Regions from separate parts of the Cohnella candida genome, predicted to be linked through region 2. Evidence: riboswitches for the same ligand, from Rfam matches in the RefSeq annotation. Region 2 holds a riboswitch; the other holds the start of a gene.
The links. Region 2 has a riboswitch for cobalamin ahead of EAV92_RS18740 (glutaredoxin family protein). Riboswitches for the same ligand answer to the same signal wherever they lie in the genome.
Positions count from the first base shown of each region.

Region 1: another riboswitch for cobalamin. It lies ahead of EAV92_RS20135 (S-layer homology domain-containing protein); the one in region 2 lies ahead of EAV92_RS18740 (glutaredoxin family protein).

Region 1 covers NZ_CP033433.1:4,354,359-4,357,651, reverse strand. The annotation lists gene EAV92_RS20135 (S-layer homology domain-containing protein) at 1-2,010, opposite strand, end outside; cobalamin riboswitch at 2,246-2,426, opposite strand; gene EAV92_RS20130 (glucosaminidase domain-containing protein) at 2,444-3,184, opposite strand.
Region 2 covers NZ_CP033433.1:4,085,807-4,089,099, forward strand. The annotation lists gene nrdE (class 1b ribonucleoside-diphosphate reductase subunit alpha) at 1-519, opposite strand, end outside; gene nrdI (class Ib ribonucleoside-diphosphate reductase assembly flavoprotein NrdI) at 516-887, opposite strand; gene EAV92_RS18740 (glutaredoxin family protein) at 884-1,108, opposite strand; cobalamin riboswitch at 1,288-1,463, opposite strand; gene metE (5-methyltetrahydropteroyltriglutamate--homocysteine S-methyltransferase) at 1,653-3,293, shown strand, end outside.

The DNA of each region.
Region 1 (3,293 bases), 270 kb from region 2:
GTCCCAATCCATTTCGCGGTACGTGACCGCGACTTTCACCGGCTCGCCCGGCTTCGGCGCCGTCGGCGTTACGACGACCGGCTCCGGCAGCTTGGTGTTGTCGCCATAGTACACGACCACTTCCTGCCCGTCTTCGAGGAGCAGGCTGTCGATGCCCACGGCCGGCACGATCCAGGACGCGCCGTCCTTCACGGCGTACAACCAGCCGTCATAGCCGCCGAACTTGCCCGCGGCCGTACCGGCGATGCTGGACAAGTATTTGCCGAAAGAAAGTTCTTTTACTTCATAAGAAACGTTTTTCCCTTTCAACAAGTTTTCCACGGCCTCGAGCGCCGTTCCGCCCTGGGCAGCTCCGACAGCGATCGTGCCCTGGTCGCCCTCCACGCGGACGGTCACTTTCTTCACGTAGGAGCCGACTTCGACGGACGTCTGATAGCCGACGTAAGCCGGAAGCGCACCAAGCTTGTAGCCGTTAACCGTCAGCGTTTGGGTGCCGATCGGCAGACCCTTCAACGCGACTTTGCCGTCTTTGTCCGTCACGCCGGTCTGGCCGCCCACTGTTACGCGGGCGCCTTCCGCCGGACTGACGACGGCTTTGCCGGCATCCCAATCGTAAATTTCTTTCTCGACCGTCACCGTGACCGGCTGCCCTTCACGAGGCGCGGCAGGTTCTACTTTAACGGAATGGATCAAGGCCGTGTTATCGCCGTAGTAGACGACGATTTTGTCGCCGCCCTGCGGCACGAACGAAGCGAGGCCCGGCAGGTTCGTCAGCCACTCTCCGCCGCGGCTGACCGCGTACTGCCAGCCGTCGTAGCCGCCGTAAGAACCGTTGGCCGTCGAAGCGATCGACTTCAGGAAGGGTCCGAATTGCGGGTGTTTCTCGATTTCGTAAGGCAGGTTGTTTTTGCGCAGCACTTGGACCAAAGAATCCAATGCCGTGCGGCCGTTCACGTTGCCTTTGGCCAGTTGGTAGCTCGGTCCGTTGACGGTCAGTTCCGCCGTTTGGCCGACGCGGTCTCCCGCGTAGAGGGACGGCAGGCCGTCCTGGTAACGCTGGGCAGCCGTCAGGCCCAGCAGCGCATACAGCGAGGACAGGCCGTCGCTCTTACCGCCCGGGACGTGCGTGAAACTGCCGTCGCTCAAGCGGAATTCCAACAACCGCGCCAGCACGGATTTCCCGTTCTTCACGAAGCGTGCGTCTTGCACCGGGTCGATGCCCAGCGACGTCAGTGCGATAACCACCTGAACGGAGCTCTCGCTCGACTCCGGAGAACCGAAGCCGCCGTTATCCTTCTGAACGCCGGACAGCCAGGTGAGAGCGGCGTCCGTGACGTTTTTGACCTCTTCCTTGTCTTGGTATGGCGCGAGCGCCATCAAAACGATTCCCGTCACGTCGACGTCGCTTTTGCCCGGAACGAGCGACCAGCCGCCGTCCGCGTTGCGGTTGTCCACCAGCCACTTAACCAAGGAGTCGCGCGTCCAGCGGTCATTCAGGCCGGGCTGATAATCCGCGGCGTTCAAGGCGAGAAGCGCGTAAGCCGGCGCGTTCGGGCCTTGAGCCGTCATTTTGTCGAAATTGGCGATTTTGGACAGCAGATTGAGTTTGCTGGCGCCGAACTTGCTCGCGTCTCCGCCGTTCGCGTTCACGGCGAGAGCCGTGCGCGCATAATCGGTAACGAGGCGCAGGCTGCCTGCTGCAACGCTTTTCTCTGCTTGAGCTAAGTATTTCTCCCCGAACGGCTTGCCGCCGCGGGCCAGAGCGAGCGCCACCCAGTCGCTGACCGGGGTTGCTTTGCCGAGCGAGGACTGCAGCGCGGACAGCGCTTCATCCAACTGGGCGCGCGATGGCGCCGCGGCAGGCGTTGCCGTTGCGGCCGCGTCCCCTTCCGCCGCCATGGCGCCCGACCACGCGCTTATCGTCAGGGCGAAAGCCAGCAATCCCGCCGCGATTCCGCGGAGCCAGCCGCGCCGGGCCGTCCCGTTCCCCGTTTTCCGTTCCTTCAACATTCTCCCATTCCTCCTCTTCCCATGAATCGGGCGACCAAACAAAAAGCACCCCCCTGCCGGGGGATGCCGTGTGGATGACCGATCAAGGACGGAGCAGGCCGTAAAAAATCCGTCGCCGCCGCTCCGCTTGCGCTTGCCTGAACCGATCGCGCGGCCGCCGCAGCCCCGAGTTTCTCAAATCGGGTTACGAACATAGACGCGCAGCCACACCTCCCCTATTCCTCGTAGGTTGCCGGGTGTTTGTCGAAAACAGGCAGTTCTCCTGGCTCCAGGATCATCGTCTTCCGGGCCTTCCCATCGCGGATGCGATAGTGGCACGTTCCGGAAGACTCCCCATGGTCAGTGGCGGGACCGCGTCGGATTTGCACCGAACTTCTCTTTTAAACTATGAAAGTACCTGTTTTCCGCCGTATTCATTTGTGATGCCATCTTATCACGCGGGCTCGCCGGTGTCCATACTCGGAGCCGGGTCCGAAGGGCCGGAAGAGAAGGTAGATTTGCCTTCGTCCAACAACCGGAGCACGCGCGCCAATTCACCCCAGGTCACCCTGCGCTCCGGATGCGGCGAAGGTAACGGCAGCCCTCCCCGTTCCCCCAGCCACAGCATGTCGCTTGCGAATGCCGCCTCCGCAGCGCCCCGCCGATCGGCCGTCCTGTGCTCGTCCACCGTTTCCTCCGCTTCTCTCACGACTTCTCCCTCCCCTTCCCACTCCATCATGTTTTTCCAGATCGCCAAAATGTCTTGAGCGTACTTGTGGCCGGGCAGCGCCCATTTGCCGTTCAGGTCCTCCCAGCAAAACACGCTCTCTTCCCGCGCCGCGGCGAGGTCGAACAGCCGTTTCATATGCAGCTCGGTCCTGCGCCGGAGCTCCTCCTCCGTCCATGCCGGATCCGCCGCGCTCCAAATGGCATGGGCGTATGGTTTCCAAGGCGGGCCCTGCGGGTCCTTCTTCCACACCTGCGTATCCAGCATGGCTTGGCAAAACGCGATGTCGCCCCGGATGCCGTAGCGCTCTCCCAGTTCCCGATAATACGCAGCCACGTCTGGCGCGCCGGGATTGCGCCGGGCGGCGTACGCGCGCATCCGTTCGGCGGAACAGAGAGCCGGACCGAACACGGAAACCCTGCCGTTCGGCCGGATGGCCGGATGCTGGCGGAAAACGAGATTGATCATGCCTACCCCTCCCTCTCGGGCGGTTGTCCACCCCTCCCTATCCAGCCTATTCGGGAACGCGGCAATATTTGACCTGGTTTACCAAGCTGTTACAATTAAAAAGACTTAT
Region 2 (3,293 bases):
ATCGTCCATCGTCAGTTTGAAGCAGCTGACCAGCTCCCCGCGGGCTTTCTTGCCGCTGTTCAGCGCGGTAGGCGTCGCCGGCTGGTAGGCCGACATCATGGCCTCTACCGCACGTTCCGCCAGCTGCGCATCCCCTTGCGCCAGATACAACGCGATGATGACGATGCGGTCCTCGTATTTTTCAAGGAATTCTTGGCCGTCCCTGCTTTTCATCGAATAACTTTCGTAGAATTTGCTCGCGCTCATGAAAGAGGGAAAGCGAAATTTATAGGCGTATGCCTTCTCATAAAGCCGCTCGATGAACGACGTTTCGTACATTTCCAAAAAAGCGGACTCGTAATAGCCTTCGTCTACGAGATACCGGATTTTCTCTTGCGTGTCGATGAAATAACGCAGCTTCGCGTTGACGTGGTCCAAAAAGTACTTGCGCGTCGCTTCTTTATCCTTGGCGAGATCCAGCTTGCCCGTTCGGCTGTATTGGTTCAGCACCTCGTTGTTCAGCTTCAAATAGGATTTCATCGGACTGGCTCCTTCCGGAAACATTGCTCGTAATAATGCTGGATGGCCTCGTAGTCATCGGCAAAGCCCCGCATGTCGATCTTCCGCACGAGCGGGACTTGCCATTGGCGCGCGATGGCATCGCCGGCTCCTCCGAACACCTGGTGGCCGAAATTGCTGTTGCCGCTCACGATCACTCCACGGCAATACCGGCCGTTTCGCTCCATGAACCTCTTTACCTGTTGCGGGACTTCTCCCAGACCATCCGTATAAGTGAATAACAAATACGGTTCCGAAAGCGTACGTCCTTCTTCGATCTCGACCGCGGGCAGCTGCAACCGGGAAACGATATAGCGAATGTTCCCGGTGCGGCTTGCGAAGGCGATCATACGCTCAAGCTCTCCAATTGCTTCACCATCTCGGTCGGATCGACAATGAATTCGCCGCCCGCTTCCATCACGGGCACGCTCATGACTCCGGCTTCCATAAGCCTTTCGCGGGATGCCTCGTCATGATCGATGTTGATGATCTCGACTGCCAGGCCCGACCGGGCGATTTCGGACTTGATCCACATGCATTTCGGACATACCGTTCTCGTGTAAAGTTTCATAGCGCTTCTCCTCCGGATTTCAATTGATGATGAATATAAAAAGCACCCTCGTCTCCGAGGGTGCCGCAAACGATAAACATGAATCGACTCCGGCAAGCAGCGATGCTCATCTGCTGGAAAGGCCGGGAGAAGGAATCCTGATGGTTATCGTTCGATTTCCCAGCCCCCGGAGAAATGCAAACATCGTTCCGAAAAAGGCAGGTCTCCTGGCTACGCTTCTTTCTCCCGTTCCCTTCCCATGCCTGGCACAGTGGATTCGAACGTTCGTCAGCGTTACAGTTGCGGGGACAGCGCTAGAATCGCACTAGCTTCCCTATTAAACTACCGAAGTAGTACCTGTCCGGAACTCTATTCAATTGGAATGTTCTGATTGTAGCACACCTCCGCGGCCATTCCAAGATACAGTATGTAAACATTGGATTATGAGGCGTTCGACTCAAGATATTGATCGCCCATAGGAAATTTCTATGGCTGTATATAGTTTTTAAGTGTTTTTCGATGGCGAATTCTTCCCCCTATAATGGGGTCAACATGGAACCAAGGAGTGTTGGCGTTGAAGACTTCGGTTATCGGTTACCCCCGAGTCGGGGCATTAAGAGAGCTTAAATTTGCGTCCGAAAAGTTTTTCAAAGGCGAGATCGCGGCGGAGGAATTGCAACGTATTGGCGCAACGCTGAGAGCGGCCCATTGGAAGCTGCAACAGGAGAGCGGCATCGATTGGATTCCATCCAACGATTTCTCGTATTACGACGGACTGCTCGACACGGCCAGCTTGTTCAACGTCATTCCGAAGCGATACCGCGCGCTCGGCCTTGGCCCGTTGGAAACTTACTTCGCGATGGCGCGAGGCTATCAAGGTAAACAAGGCGACGTGAAAGCTTTAGCCATGAAAAAATGGTTCAACACGAACTACCACTACATGGAGCCGGAGATCGAGGATACCGCGGATATCCGGCTTGAGGGAACAAAGCTGTTCGACGAGTATGCGGAGGCAAAGCGGCTGGGCATCGCAACCAAACCCGTCCTGATCGGAGCTTTCACGCTGCTTAAGCTTGCGAAATACACGGGCGCCAAAAAGGCCGAGGACTTCGCCGACCATGTTGCGGATGCCTATTCGGCCGTGCTGGACAAATTGAACGCGCTTGGCGCGGCGTGGCTCCAACTGGATGAGCCGGCATTGGTCACGGATTTGACTACGGAGGATATCGCGCTTTTCTCGAAGCTCTATTCCAGGATTCTATCCGCCAAAGGGAACGTCAAAGTTCTCGCGCAAACGTATTTCGGAGACGTTCGCGACGTTTATCCGACCCTGCAAGCACTTCCGTTCGATGGCATCGGCCTCGATTTCGTAGAAGGCAAACGGTCTTTGGATCTTGTGCGTCAGTACGGATTCCCGGACGGTAAAGTGCTGTTCGCGGGCGTCATCAACGGCAAAAACATCTGGAAAAACGACTATCCACGCACCCTTGGCCTGATTCGCGAAATCGGCGGGCATGCGCAGCAGATCATGATCGGCCCGTCCTGCTCGCTGCTCCATGTGCCTTACACGCTGGCGCATGAAAAGAAGCTGCCTGCGGAGAAAAAAAGGTTCCTGGCTTTCGCGGAGGAGAAACTGCGGGAGCTGTCGGAGCTCAAAGCGATCGCAGAGCATGCCGATCCTCATGCTTCACCGTTATACACGGAGAACGAAAAGCTGTTCAGCGGGCCGCGGTTTACGAACGATGAAGCGGTGCAGGCAAGAGCGACGGCGCTCACGGAAGCGGATTTCAGGAGGCTTCTCGCCTTTGCGGAGAGGGAAGCGATTCAGAAAGCGAAATTCAATTTGCCGCCACTGCCGACGACGACGATCGGCTCGTTTCCGCAGACGGCCGACGTCCGGGCGAACCGCTCTTCATTCAAGAAAGGCGCCATCACCGAGGAGCAATACAAGCAATTCAACTTCGGTAAAATCGAAGAGTGCATCGAACGGCAGGAAGAGATCGGCCTCGATGTGCTTGTCCACGGTGAATACGAACGCAACGATATGGTTGAGTATTTCGGCGAAAGCTTGGATGGCTTTATTTTCACGGAAAACGCTTGGGTGCAGTCCTATGGGACCAGATGCGTAAAGCCGCCGATCATTTGGGGAGACATTCGCCGCGCCAAGCCGATCACCGTCGAATATTCCGCCTATGCCAAGCGCCTG